DNA from 2 places in the Streptomyces sp. NBC_00459 genome. Region 1 is predicted to be linked to the other one. Evidence: predicted binding sites of a transcription regulator. Region 1 holds the regulator's gene; the other holds the start of a gene.

The links. The regulator HspR, encoded in region 1, represses chaperone genes until heat shock. The targets are predictions, from matches to a motif close to TTGAGNNNNNNNNNCTCAA.
Region 2: a site for HspR is predicted at 4,320-4,338, ahead of lon (endopeptidase La). Genes of this name have one in related genera too.

What each region holds. Positions count from the first base shown of each region.
Region 1 covers NZ_CP107903.1:4,484,408-4,491,701, forward strand. The annotation lists gene OHN74_RS19590 (PA14 domain-containing protein) at 1-1,641, shown strand, start outside; gene OHN74_RS19595 (PA14 domain-containing protein) at 1,771-3,489, shown strand; gene OHN74_RS19600 (heat shock protein transcriptional repressor HspR) at 3,818-4,267, opposite strand; gene dnaJ (molecular chaperone DnaJ) at 4,273-5,460, opposite strand; gene grpE (nucleotide exchange factor GrpE) at 5,497-6,153, opposite strand; gene dnaK (molecular chaperone DnaK) at 6,150-7,294, opposite strand, start outside.
Region 2 covers NZ_CP107903.1:6,682,618-6,689,911, forward strand. The annotation lists gene OHN74_RS29680 (HAMP domain-containing sensor histidine kinase) at 1-972, opposite strand, end outside; gene OHN74_RS29685 (response regulator transcription factor) at 969-1,706, opposite strand; gene OHN74_RS29690 (spermidine synthase) at 1,852-2,547, opposite strand; gene OHN74_RS29695 (rhomboid-like protein) at 2,696-3,514, shown strand; gene OHN74_RS29700 (GNAT family N-acetyltransferase) at 3,511-4,170, opposite strand; gene lon (endopeptidase La) at 4,361-6,775, shown strand; gene OHN74_RS29710 (MarR family winged helix-turn-helix transcriptional regulator) at 6,966-7,294, shown strand, end outside.

The DNA.
Region 1 (7,294 bases):
AAGATCGACCTGTGGAAGAACGTCACCGCGACCCGCACCAAGACGGTCAACGTCACGATCCCGTCCGGCACACACACCCTGCGCGTCGACTACGCCGCCTGGACGGGCAACGCGAACGTCAACTTCACCTACCCGCCCCGCACTTCGGCAAGCGTCGACAAGGTCAAGCCACTCGCCCCGACAGGTCCCACCGTCACGTACGACACAACAACGGGCAAGGCCAAGCTCACCTGGGCGAAGAACAAGGAGCTGGACCTCTCCGGCTACCGCATCTACCGCCGCCTGAACGGGAGTTCGTTCGGCAGCACCCCCCTCGCCACGACCACCGCCACCACGTACACGGACTCGGCCGTCCCGAACACCGGTGAGACGTACGCCTACGAGATACGCGCGTACGACAAGGCAGGCAACCAGTCCGCCGGCAGTGCCGACGTGACCGCGACGACCGTCGACAAGACGCCGCCGGTGCAGGTCACCGGGGTCAAGGTGACCGTGACGGCGTCCAACCTCCGCCTCGACTGGAACCCCGTCCCCGACGCGTTCTCCTACAGCCTCTACCGGGCGAGCGCGCCGCAGGGCCCGTACACCCGGATCAACTGGGCGATCGGCGACACCTTCATCTACGACAACACGGGCGACATCAAGCAGCGCGCGTACTACCGGGTCACGGCCGTCGACAAGTACGACAACGAGTCCGTCCCCTCCGCGACCGTCGACCCCGGCGTGCCGGACACCACCGCGCCCGACCAGGTCACGGGCCTGACGGCACAGGGCACGACAGCGGGCAACGCGGTCCGCTGGCAGGCGTCCTCGGCCGACGTGGAGCGGTACCAGGTGTGGACGTCCACCGCGGGCCAGGCCGACCCCGACGGCCCGGACATCGCCCTCGACACCTCCTTCAACGACCAGGTGGCGGAGCCCGGCGTCCCCGTCACCTACACGATCCAGGCGGTCGACGCGTACGGGAACATCTCCCCGGTGTCGGAGACGGTGACCGCGACCCGCCCCGCGCCCGGTGAATCGGCGGTGCCGACGAACCTGTCGGGCACGCTCCACGACAGCGACACCGAACTCGACTGGGACTACCCGACGGACAACGCCCCCTCCGACTACCGGGTCTACCGCCGCACGGGTACGAACGACGCCTGGACGCGGATCAGCGAGGGCGACGACCACTGGACGCGGTACAGCCGGAACGGGCTGACGTTCGTCCGCTACGCCGACACCGCCGCCCCGATCGGCCGCGCCTCGTACTACCTGGTCGCCCTCGACCAGCACGGCGACGAGTCGACCCCCACGGGGATCGTCACGGTGACCCGGGGAACCCCGGCCACCGCCACCGCGCCCGCTCCGCCGACGATGGCCCTGTCCGCCCCGTACACGGAATGCACGGCCAACGACTGCGTGGCGCACGGCGGTTCGAACACTCCCCTCACCATGACCCTGACTCCGGACCCGGACCGGCTGATCTGGGGCTACGAGTACAGGTTCACCGGCGACAGCGGCTACACGAGAACCCCGGACGCGACCATCACCTGGACACCCCCGGCTTCCGGCACGTACACCTTCGAGGTGCGTGCGGTGGACTACTACGGGGACCGGACGGGCGCGGCGGCCACGATCCTGTTCAAGGTCGGCTGAGCCCCACCTGCCCCTCTCTTACCTTTCGAACAAAATCACACCAGCCGTACAACCAATTCACACCTTCGCCGGTCCTGATCGTCAACGGCCCACTTCTCGTCGTTGACGATCAGGACTCGAAGGACCGCTTTGAACCCAGCCAGACGCACGACGCAGGCAGCCACCACCGCCCTCGTGCTCGCCACCGCCGGCGCCCTGCTCAGCACCGCAGCCCCGGCCGCCTCCGCCGCTACGACGTGTGTCTCTCCCGTCTACAAACGGCAGTTCTTCGCGAACACCACCTTCTCCGGCACCCCGAAGAAGACCGACTGCGATGCCGCCGTCGCCGAGAACTGGGGCGCGAATGCCCCGGCCGCCGGCCTCCCGAAGGACAACTTCGGGGTGCGATGGACTGTGACGCGGGACTTCGGGTCCGGCGGGCCGTTCGCGTTCACGGTCGCCACGCAGGACGGCATCCGCGTCTACCTCGACGGCACGGTCAAGGTCAACCTCTGGAAGAACGTCACGACGACCCAGAAGCAGACCGCCAACCTCACCATCCCGTCCGGCAAACACACCCTGCGCATCGACTACGCAGCCTGGACAGGCAACGCGAACGTCAACTTCACCTACACGCCCCGCACTTCGGCGACCGTGGACAAGGTCAAGCCCCTCACCCCGACGGCACCCACCGTCACGTACGACAAGACAACAGGCAAGGCCAATCTCACCTGGGCGAAGAACCAGGAGATGGACCTCGCGGGATACCGCATCTACCGCCGCTTGAACGGAAGTACGTTCCCCACCAAGCCCCTCGCGACGACCACCGCCACCACGTACACCGACACCAGCCTCCCGGTGACCGGCGCCGACACCTACTACTACGAGCTCCGCGCGTACGACAAAGCAGGCAACGAGTCCGCCGGTACGGCCGAGAAGCCCGTCACCACCGTCGACCGCACCGCCCCCGCCGCGCCCACCGGGCTGGAGACCGCTCTCTCGTTGTCCGGGATCTGGATCGAATGGACCGCGGTCACGGGTGCGTCGTCCTACCGCGTGTACCGGGCGCCGAGCGGAAGCAGCTCGTACGTCAGCATCGGGAACATGACCACGGCCTCGTATCTGGACACCTCGGCGGTCGAGGAGAGCACCTACACCTATCAGGTGACCGCCCTCGACACGGCCGGCAACGAGTCCGCCCGCTCCGCCGCCGTCAAGGCCACCCGCCCGGACGCCACCGCTCCGCCCGCGGTGACCGGGCTGAAGGTCACGCCGACCGAGTACGGCTTCTCGCTGACCTGGGATCCGAACCCGGCGCCCGACCTCGGGCGGTACCTCGTCTACCGGGGTGAACTCCGGGGCGGCGACGAGGAGAAGGTCTGCTCCGTGCACGAGGTGGAGTGGCTGTCCGCCGACACTACGTCGTACGAGTACGCGACTCTGCCCGACGGCGAGGAGGCCTGCCTCTTCGTGGACGCGTACGACGACAACTGGTGGTCCGCCTGGAGGATGACCGGCGACGCCGACATCGTGGTGGCGACCGAGCTCGACGTGACGCCGAGCGTTGCCACCCCGGAGGGCTCCCCGCTCGAACTGGACGCATCCGGAGCGGAGAGCGACGAGGGCAACCACCTCGACTGGAACTGGAGCTCCGTTTCCCAGGTGACGACAGGCTTCCGCGTCTACCGCTGGAACCCCGCCGCCGGGACGTACGAGAAGATCGCCGACCTCGGCTCCGACGTCACCGACTACTACGACACCGGCGCCCGGCGCGGCACCACGTCCTTCTACTGGGTGACCACCCTGGCCGCGGACGGCACCGAGTCCGTGCCGGCGGGCGACTGGGCGGCCACCGCGCCCGCGAACTGACCGCACACGCACGAAGGGGGCCGGGAGGCAGCTCACCTCCCGGCCCCCTTCCACGTTCGACGACGCTCCTCAGCCGCGCTTCGGCCCCGTGATCGCCTCACCGACGACGAAGCCCGCAGTGGGTCGACTTCCTTGCGGCGATGAAGGACGGAGACCTCCCCTCCCTCTGAACTCTCCGCCACCTTCTCCTGTGGGCGGGCTCCCCTGTGGCGCCTGTGTGGCCCTGGCTCCCCAGCCCGAGTAGGGCCCGGAGTACAGCGAAGGGCCCGCAAGCCGACAACCCAATCCGTCGACTTGCGGACCCCTCAAGCGTGTTGAGCTCGCCTGCTTACTTCTCCGGCGCCCGCTTCGGCCGCCAAACCACCAACGCACTGGTCTGCTGCACTTCCTGATACGGCACCAAGTCCCGCCGATACGAGGCATGCACCGCCGCCTCCCGCTGCTGCATCGCAGCCGCGGCCCCGTCCAGCGCGGACTCCATCTCCGCCACCCGTGACTGCAGAGCAGCCACCTGGTTCTCCAGCTCGATGATCCGCTTGATGCCGGCCAGGTTGATGCCCTCGTCCTGCGACAACGCCTGCACCGTGCGGAGCAGTTCGATGTCGCGGGCCGAGTAGCGGCGGCCCCGGCCGGCGGTGCGGTCGGGGGAGACCAGGCCCAGGCGGTCGTACTGGCGCAGGGTCTGCGGGTGCAGGCCCGAGAGCTGGGCCGCCACCGAGATGACGTAGACCGGGGTCTCCTGCGTCAGTTCATACGGATTGCGTCGACGACCGTCCATCTCGGTCAAGCTCCCTTCGCTGCCTCGAACAGCTCCGCCCGCGGATCCTCGTCCACGGTCGCCTCGCGATACGCCTCCAGTGCGTCACGAGCCTTCCCCGTCAGCTCCGTCGGGACACTCACCTCGACGGTGACCAGCAGATCGCCCCGGGTGCCGTCCTTGCGGACCGCGCCCTTGCCCCGCGCGCGCATCGTGCGCCCGTTGGGCGTGCCCGGGGGCAGCTTCAGGGTGACCGGCGGGCCGCCCAGGGTCGGGACCCTGACCTCACCGCCGAGTGCGGCCTCGGCGAACGTCACCGGAACCGTCACCGTCAGGTTGTCCTCCCTGCGGCCGAACACCGGGTGGGTGTCGACATGGACGGTGACGTAGAGGTCGCCCGCAGGGCCACCTCGCTCGCCGGGCGCTCCCTTGCCGCGCAGGCGGATGCGCTGGTTGTCCGCCACCCCGGCCGGGATGCGCACCTGCATCGTCCGGGAGGACTTGGCGCGCCCGGAGCCGCTGCACACCAGGCAGGCGTGCTCCGCGATCAGGCCCCGGCCCTTGCAGTCCGGACAGGGGTCCGTGAGCGAGAAGCCGCCGCCCGAGCCGCGAGCCACCTGGCCGGTACCGACACACGTCGGGCACACGCGCGGTGTGCCGTTCTTGTCGCCGGTGCCCGAGCACGCCTTGCACGGCGACTGGGACGTCATGCGCAACGGGACCGTCGCGCCGTCCACCGCCTCCGTGAAGCTGAGCGTGACCTCGGTGTCGATGTCCTGGCCGCGCCTGGGCTGCGTACGGGTGGTCCCGCCGCTCCGGTTGAACAGGCCGCCGAAGACGTCTCCGATGCCGCCGCCGAAGCCGCCCGCGCCGGAACCGCCGGCGCCCCCGCCCTGGGCGCCGCCTCCGAAGAGGTCACCCAGGTCGAAGTTGAAGGAGCCCCCGCCCGCTCCGGGGCCGGGGCGGAAGCCACCGTTGCCGAAGAGGGCACGGGCCTCGTCGTACTCCTTGCGCTTCTTGGGGTCGCCGAGGATGTCGTTCGCCTCGGAGATCTCCTTGAAGCGCTCCTCGGCCTTGGCGTTGCCCTTGTTGGCGTCCGGGTGGAACTCACGGGCGAGTTTCCGGTACGCCTTCTTGATCTCGGCCTCGGTGGCGTCCTTGGGGACGCCGAGGACCTTGTAGAAGTCCTTCTCGATGAAGTCCTTGGTGCTCATCCCCGACGTCCCTCCCTTCCTGCGTCAATGCTCACGTCAGCCCTCTTCCGGGCCACCGCTCTCCTTGCCGTCCGCCACGTCGCCCGACTCGGAGGCGGCCTGCGCCCCGGGCTGGGGCTCGGCCACCGCGACCCGCGCGGGACGCAGGTTGCGCTCGCCGAACCGGTACCCCGGCTGCAGGATCGCCACGCAGGTCGTCTCCGTGACGTCCGGCGCGTACGAGTGCATCAGGGCCTCGTGGATCGTCGGGTCGAAGGGCTCGCCCTCCTTGCCGAACTGCTGGAGGCCCATCTTGGCGGCGACGGTCTCCAGCGACTCGGCGACGGACTTGAACCCGCCGACCAGTTCGCCGTGTTCCCTCGCGCGGCCGATGTCGTCGAGCACGGGCAGGAGTTCGGTCAGGAGGCTCGCGATGGCGATCTCCTTGACCACGACCCGGTCCCGCTCGACCCTGCGGCGGTAGTTCTGATACTCGGCCTGGAGCCGCTGGAGGTCCGCCGTGCGCTCACCGAGCGCCGTACGTACCTGGTCCAGCTGTGCCGTCAGACCGGCGACCTGTGCTGCTGCTGCGGTTGCGTCCCCGGCCGGGGACGCCCCCTCCGAAGAGGGGGCGGCCTTCGGCTCGGCGTCGTCCGAGGTGGCGCCGGAAGGGACGTCGGGCTTCTCGTCGAAGCCCGGAGTCTCCTCCGTCACGCGGCACCGTCCTTGCGCTCGTCGTCGACGATCTCGGCGTCCACCACGTCGTCGTCGGCCTTCGGGGCCTCGGCGCCGGGCGCGTCGTCACCGGCGGCCTGTGCCGCGGACGCGTCGGCGTACATCGCCTGGCCGAGCTTCTGCGAGACGGCGGCGACCTTCTCCGTGGAGGTGCGGATCTCGGCGACGTCCTCGCCCTTGAGCGCGGCCTTCAGCTCCTCGATCGAGGCCTCGACCTCGGTCTTGATGTCGCCGGGGACCTTGTCCTCGTTGTCCTTGAGGAACTTCTCCGTCTGGTAGACGAGCTGCTCGCCCTGGTTGCGGGTCTCGGCGGCCTCGCGGCGACGGTGGTCCTCGTCCGCGTACTGCTCGGCCTCCTGGCGCATCCGGTCGACCTCGTCCTTCGGCAGCGAGGAGCCGCCGGTGACGGTCATCTTCTGTTCCTTGCCGGTGCCGAGGTCCTTGGCCGTGACGTGCATGATGCCGTTGGCGTCGATGTCGAAGGCGACCTCGATCTGCGGCACACCGCGCGGGGCCGGCGGCAGGCCCGTCAGCTCGAACATCCCGAGCTTCTTGTTGTACGCCGCGATCTCGCGCTCGCCCTGGTAGACCTGGATCTGGACGGACGGCTGGTTGTCCTCGGCCGTCGTGAAGATCTCGGAACGCTTGGTCGGGATCGTGGTGTTACGCTCGATGAGCTTCGTCATGATCCCTCCCTTGGTCTCGATACCGAGGGACAGCGGCGTCACGTCGAGGAGCAGGACGTCCTTGACCTCGCCCTTGAGGACACCGGCCTGGAGCGCGGCGCCGATGGCGACGACCTCGTCCGGGTTCACGCCCTTGTTGGCGTCCTGACCGCCGGTCAGCTCCTTGACGAGCTCGGCGACGGCGGGCATACGGGTGGAGCCACCGACGAGAACGACGTGGTCGATCTCGGAGAGGTTGATCCCCGCGTCCTTGATGACGTTGTGGAACGGCGTCTTGCAGCGCTCCAGCAGGTCGGCCGTCAGCTGCTGGAACTGGGCGCGCGTGAGCTTCTCGTCCAGGTGCAGCGGGCCCTCGGCGGACGCCGTGATGTAGGGCAGGTTGATCGAGGTCTCGGTGGACGAGGACAGCTCGATCTTGGCCTTCTCGGCGGCCT
Region 2 (7,294 bases), 2.2 Mb from region 1:
GCTGCCCGGCCCGTGCGGCGCGCTGACGCCGCCGCGGTTGAACCGCTCGAAGACCCGGTGCCACTCCGAGCGCGGGATACCGGGACCCTCGTCCAGGATCTCCAGCTCCAGCGACTCGGTCAGCGTCCCGCGCCGCGCCTTCACCGTGACCCGGCCGTGCGCCGGGCTGTGCTTGACCGCGTTGTCGATCAGGTTGGCGACGACCTGGTGGAGGCGCTCCGGGTCGGCGTGCGCGATCAGCCCGGGCGGATTGACGTCCAGGTGCAGATGGACGTCGTTACGGGTGTGACCGCCGGAGCCGGACGCGATGCCCGCGCGCGTGGAGGCGAGCATGCTGGCCTCCTTGAGCACACCGGAGAGATAGGGCCAGACCTCGAACCGGCGCGTGCGCAGCGGTACGACCCCGTTGTCGAGCCGGGAGAGGTCCAGCAGTGTCTCCACCAGCCGCCCGAGCCGCTCGGTCTGCTTGAGCGCCGTACGCATGGTCTCCGGGTCGGCGGCCGAGACCCCGTCCACCACGTTCTCCAGGACCGCGCGCAGTCCGGCGATGGGGGTGCGCAGCTCGTGCGAGACGTTCGCCACCAGCTCCTTGCGCTGGCGGTCCTGGGCCTCCAGCTCGTCGGCCATGACGTTGATCGTCTGGGCCAGGTCGCCCAGTTCGTCCCAGCGGTTCTCGCGCACCCGGCGTGTGTAGTCGCCCTGCGAGATGGAACGGGCCACCGCGTTCATGTCGTCCAGCGGCGCGGTGAGCGAATGGGCCACGAACTGCGTTATCAACAGTGTGGCGATCATCGAGAAGACCGTGATGAAGCGGAGCTCCGTCTTGGTGTGCACCGCGATCATCGACAGACCGGTGGTGATCAGCACCGAGACGACGACCAGTGCGCCCAGCTTGGTCTTGATCGAGAACGGGCGTACGCCGCCCCAGGGCTCCCCGGGGCTCCTCCGTGCGGCCGGCCGCCCGCGGTTCATGGCGTCGGTGTCTCCAGTGCGTACCCGACCCCGTGCACCGTACGGATCCGCTCGGCGCCGATCTTCCGGCGCAGCGCCTTGATGTGGCTGTCGACCGTGCGGGTGCCGGAGGCGTCCGCCCAGTCCCACACCTCGGCGAGCAGCTGCTCGCGCGAGAGGACGGCGCGGGGCGTGTTGGCGAGGCAGACGAGCAGGTCGAACTCGGTGGGCGTGAGGTGCACGTCCTCGGAGCGCACCCGTACCCGCCGCTGCGCGTGGTCGATCTCCAGCTCGCCGAGCCGCAGGATGCCGGAGCGCGGCGTCGACGCGGCGATGGCGGCCCGCTCGACCCGGCGCAGCAGCACATGCACCCGCGCGGCCAGCTCACGCATGGAGAAGGGTTTCGTCATGTAGTCGTCGGCGCCGACACCGAGACCGACCAGCATGTCGGTCTCGTCGTCGCGCGCGGTGAGCATCAGGACCGGCACGGCCCGCTGGGCCTGTACCCGCCTGCATACTTCCAGCCCGTCGAAGCCGGGCAGCATGATGTCGAGGATCAGCAGATCGGGCTGCCAGGCCTCGGCGGTGTCGACGGCGGCCGGCCCGTCGCCCGCTGTCTGTACGAGAAATCCCTCGGCACGCAGACGGGCCGCGATGGCGTCGACGATCGTCGGATCGTCCTCGACCACGAGAACCCGGCGCTGGGCGCCAGGAGTCGCCGTCGCGCCGTTCTGGGAGGTGTGTGTCTGCTCCATCGCCCGTCCCTGAAGTGTGCTTTCCGGAACCAGTGGGGTGGTTCCTTGGCTGCGCTTGTCCGCGCATGACTGCGATTGACGCACGACTGATCGGATGAGTGATCGGCGTCAGGGAAGCAGAGTACGGGCAGTCACCGCGAGGGGTCTATCCAGGTCGGACGGCGAGGTGGACGACGTCGGGGACTCCCCGGGCAACGGGGATCTCTTCGGTGCGTACTGACCGGAATCCGGCATTCCGTAGAGTTCCCTCAAATTCCCGAGAGGGCTGCGCGGACCACACCGCGAGCACCCCGTCCGGCCTCAACACCCTTGCACAGCTTGCCAGTCCGGCCTGCGAATACAGGCTCTGGTTGTCCTCCGTGACGGTCCAGTCGGGGCCGTTGTCGATGTCGAGACACAGCGCGTCGAATGTGGCGGAGGTCTCATTGACGTATCTCACGAGATCGGCTTCGACGACCTCGGTACGGGGGTCGGCGAGCGCGTCGGAGGAGACCGGGGCGAGCGGTCCGTCCCGATGCCATCCGATGATCGCCGGTTCACGCTCGACGACGGTGATGCCGCCCCAACGGGGGTCGGCCGCGGCGTGCGCGAGGGAGAACCCGACGCCGAGGCCGCCGATGAGGACGTGCGGGGCCGCGGCCCGGGTGCCGGGGGTGAGGGCGTCGAGGGCGGCGTCGACGAGGAGGCGCTCGGACCGGCCGTCCGAAGTGTCCATCAGGAAACACCCGTTGGCGATGATCTGCAGTAACTCCCCGTGCCGCCGCAGGACGACCTCGCCGTACGGGCCCTCGCGGCTGTCCAGGACTTCGGGGGTGTCGTAGGAGGTGGTCGGGTGGGTCATGGCGACATCTTGGCGCAGTGCGCCCCGGATGAGCTCGGTCTTTATGCGGCCTGTCGGCTTGCTGTGAATCGGCCGGGGCGTGGCGCGGGTCACAGACAACCGCGTGGGGGAGGCGAAGGCTGGGGCGAAACGGAAGGAGCGCCTCACCGTGGAACGGGCCGATGCGTCGGGTGACGTGACGACGGGTTCACCGGCGCCCTCGGGCGCCCCCGTCGCGGAGGGCGTACGACTGCTGGACGGGATGCCGAGACAGCGGGGGCCGGCGGACGCCGTGTCCGTGCCGCCGGTGCCGATGGTTCCGCCGGTGTCTCCTGCGGAAACTGCGGTGCCGGACGAGGCTGTCACCGGGAAGCGGGTCCTCCGGCCCTGGCGCCTCCTGCCCACTCCCACCGGGACCCCGTTCACCTTCACGTTCGTGGCCGTCCTCCTGGTGACGGCGCTGGTCGCCGAGTACGCGGACCCCGCCCTCGTGCACGCCCTCCACCAGGGCTCCAGCACCGACGTCGCCCATCTCCTGCGGACGCCCGTGTTCGTGCTGGTCACCAGCGCGCTGTGGGTCGTGGGTGGCGTGGCATCGCCGTACGCCGTTGTCCTCCTCCTTGTTCTTACCGCGCTGGAGCGGCGGATCGGCGGGCTGCGCACCGCCGGGGTGTTCGCGCTCGGGCATGTGCTGGCCACTCTCGCTACCGAGGTGCCGGTGGGGCTCGCGGTGCTGGTGGGGTGGCTGCCCGGGAGCTCGCTGCACCGGCTCGACTACGGGGTCAGTTTCGGGGTCGCGGCGAGTGTGGGGGCACTGGCGGGGCTGCTGCGGCCCTGGCTGGGGTGGCCGGTGCTGCTCGTGTTCGGCGGGATGCTGGTGGGGGATCTGATCGCCTACACGGATCCGATGACCAACTGGGGCCATGTGATGGCGCTGGCCATCGGGGTCGCCACCTGGCCCTGGGCGAGGCGGTGGAGGCGGGTCTAGGGCCTTTGGCCGGCCGCCCCGACGTACTTCGCGTTCGTCAGAGGCGCCTCCACCCGCCAGCCCAGCGCCTCGTACAGCGCCCGTCCGTCCGGTGTTCCGGCCAGTACACCTTTCTCCGCGCCCTGTGTGACGGCCTCCTGGGCCAGCGTTCGCATCACGAAGGCGCCGAGGCCCCGGCGGCGGTGTGCGGGGGAGGTCTCCACCTGGTCGACGACCGCCGTGCTGCCCGTCGGCGCTATCTGGCCGCGGGCCGCCCAGGAGCCGTCGGGTGCCGCGAGCATCACGCGCGTGACGCCGCCGCGTGTCCACACTCGGACCCGGTATCCGTCAGGGGCGGCCAGTGGCTCCGCGGCGGACAGTGGGGCCGACATCAGGTAGCCCGGCTCGGGGCCGATCCACCAGCCCTCGCCGAGCCAGCCGCCCACCTTCGCCGGGTCGTCGAACACCTTGAGCCACACGCCCGCCCCGGTCACCGCACCGGCCACCTTCCGGACGGTCCGCTCCTCGACGCCGTCATTCACGGCGTCGAGGACGTGCCGGGTGACGTGCTCGGACGTGCCCACGTCGATCGTGTATCCCCAGGGCTCGGCCAGGGGCGGCGAAGCCCCGCGCGAGACCACCCAGCCGTCGACCCAGGCCCGCACGATTCCGTCCATGTTCCCGCTCATACCGACCCCTGTATGTAATGGTTAATGTGGCGTAATGAGTATTACTTAAGTCACTGTAGGTGGGCGCTCGGCAGTCGCGACAGAGGTGATCGCTCACGGCGAACACGCCCCGGGGAACAATCGACCCGCCCCGAGCATTGAGTCGGCATAGCTCAACTTGAATGCCGAAGGGGAGATCATGGCTTCGACGTCCACACCGCTCACACTGCCCGTGCTGCCGCTCGACGACGAGGTCGTGCTGCCCGGCATGGTTGTTCCGCTGGACCTGAACGACGCCGAGGTGCGTGCCGCCGTGGAGGCCGCCCAGGCCGCCTCGGGCAGCGAGCCCGGCAAGCCCAGGGTTCTGCTCGTGCCGCGCATCGACGGGACATACCCGAGCACCGGTGTCCTCGGCACCGTCGAGCAGGTCGGCCGGCTGGCCGACGGGGATCCCGGTGCCCTCATCCGTGCCCGGGGGCGGGTGCGGATCGGTGCCGGGACCACCGGCCCGGGGGCCGCGCTGTGGGTCGAGGGGACCCGGATCGACGAGACCGTGCCGGACCCCGTGCCCGGTCACGTCACCGAACTCGCCAAGGAATACAAGGCCCTTGCCACCTCCTGGCTCCGGAAGCGCGGCGCCTGGCAGGTCGTCGACCGTGTACAGGCCATCGACGATGTCTCCGCCCTTGCCGACAATTCCGGTTACTCGCCCTTCCTCAGCACCGACCAGAAGATCGAACTGCTGGAGACCACCGACCCGGTGGCCCGGCTGAAGCTCGCCACCCAGCACCTGCGCGACCACCTCGCCGAACAGGATGTCGCCGAGACCATCGCGAAGGACGTCCAGGAGGGCGTCGACAAGCAGCAGCGGGAGTTCCTGCTGCGCAAGCAGCTGGAAGCCGTACGCAAGGAACTGCGCGACCTCAACGGCGAGCAGGAGGGCGAGGAGTCCGACGACTACCGGGCCCGCGTCGAAGCCGCCGATCTGCCGGAGAACGTGCGCGAGGCAGCCCTCAAGGAGGTCGACAAGCTGGAGCGGTCCTCCGAGCAGTCGCCCGAGGGCGGCTGGATCCGGACCTGGCTCGACACCGTTCTCGAACTGCCGTGGAACGAGCGGACCGAGGACTCGTACGACATCCAGGGCGCCCAGGCCGTGCTCGACGCCGAGCACGCGGGCCTTCAGGACGTGAAGGAGCGCATCACCGAGTACCTCGCCGTGCGCAAGCGGCGCGCCGAGCGTGGACTGGGCGTTGTCGGCGGGCGCCGTGGCGGCGCCGTGCTCGCGCTCGTCGGGCCGCCCGGGGTCGGCAAGACCAGCCTCGGTGAGTCCGTCGCGCACGCCATGGGGCGGAAGTTCGTCCGGGTCGCGCTCGGTGGCGTCAGGGACGAGGCCGAGATCCGCGGTCACCGGCGTACGTATGTCGGTGCGCTGCCCGGGCGCATCGTGCGGGCCATCAAGGAGGCCGGGTCCATGAACCCCGTCGTTCTCCTCGACGAGATCGACAAGGTCGGCTCCGACTTCCGGGGCGACCCCGCCGCCGCGCTGCTCGAAGTCCTCGACCCGGCGCAGAACCACACCTTCCGCGACCACTACCTCGAAGTCGAACTCGACCTCAGCGACGTGGTGTTCCTCGCCACCGCCAACGTTCTCGAAGCCATCCCCGAGGCACTGCTCGACCGGATGGAACTCGTCCGGCTGGACGGGTACACGGAGGACGAGAAGGTCGTCATCGCCCGGGACCACCTGCTGCCACGGCAGTTGGAGCGGGCCGGCCTCGAAGGCGCCGAAGTCGCCCTCGACGAGAGCGCGTTGCGCAAGCTCGCCGGGGAGTACACCCGGGAGGCCGGTGTACGGAACCTGGAGCGGTCCATCGCGCGGCTGCTGCGCAAGGTCGCCGCACAGCACGAACTCGGGGAGCGGAAGCTGCCGTTCACCGTCACTGAGGACGACCTGCGCGCACTCATCGGGCGGCCCCACCACGTGCCCGAGTCCGCCACGGACCCGGCCGAGCGGCGGACGGCCGTACCCGGTGTCGCGACCGGGCTCGCGGTCACCGGGGCCGGCGGTGACGTCCTCTATGTCGAGGCGTCGCTCGCCGACCCGGAGACCGGCGCCGCCGGACTGACCCTCACCGGGCAGCTCGGTGACGTGATGAAGGAGTCCGCGCAGATCGCGCTCTCCTTCCTGCGTTCGCACGGCGCCGAACTGGAACTGCCGGTGGGTGACCTGAAGGACCGGGGCGTGCACATCCACTTCCCGGCGGGGGCCGTGCCCAAGGACGGTCCGAGCGCGGGCGTCACCATGACGACCGCCCTCGCCTCGCTGCTCAGCGGACGGCTCGTCCGGACGGACGTCGCCATGACCGGTGAGGTCTCGCTGACCGGGCGGGTGCTGCCCATCGGTGGTGTGAAGCAGAAGCTGCTCGCCGCGCACCGGGCCGGTGTCACCACCGTGATCATCCCGAAGCGCAACGAGGCCGACCTGGACGGCGTCCCGGCCGAGGTCCTGGAGAAGCTCGACGTCCACGCCGTCACGGACGTCCGCCAGGTCCTCGAACTGGCGCTCACTCCGGCGGAGAACCCGGCGGAGGTGAGGGTTCCGGCAGCGGCGTGACGGACGCTGTCGGTTGGCGAGGGCCCGGGTCCCGGAAGGGGTGCCCGGGCCTTCCCGTATCCGGATTCGGGGCTCCGAGGGGACCTGGATGACGTCGTCTCCCCGGGCCTGCGAAATACTGTCCGAGCTGCGGCGATGGCCGTGTTCGACGAAACTTCCAGAGCGGCGAAACCGGATCAGGGGTGCTGACGTGCACGAGGACGGGAACGGCGAGGGGAACCCCGGCGGGCGGCGAGTCGAGTCCGCGACCCCCGGGCGTGGGGTCGAGCGGGAATTCCTCGCCCTGGAGCGCGAGTTGACGGTGTTCCTGCGGCGCGCCCGGGCCAACTCCGGGGAGATGGCCCGCGAGGTCCACCCCGACCTGGAGTCGTCGGCGTACGGACTACTGGTGCGCCTCGACGAGTGCGGGCGCCAGCGTGCCACCGAGCTCGCGGCCTACATCGGTGTCGGCAAGGCCACCATGTCCCGCCAGCTGCGGGCCCTGGAGGAGCTGGGCCTGATCGCCCGCGAGCCGGACCC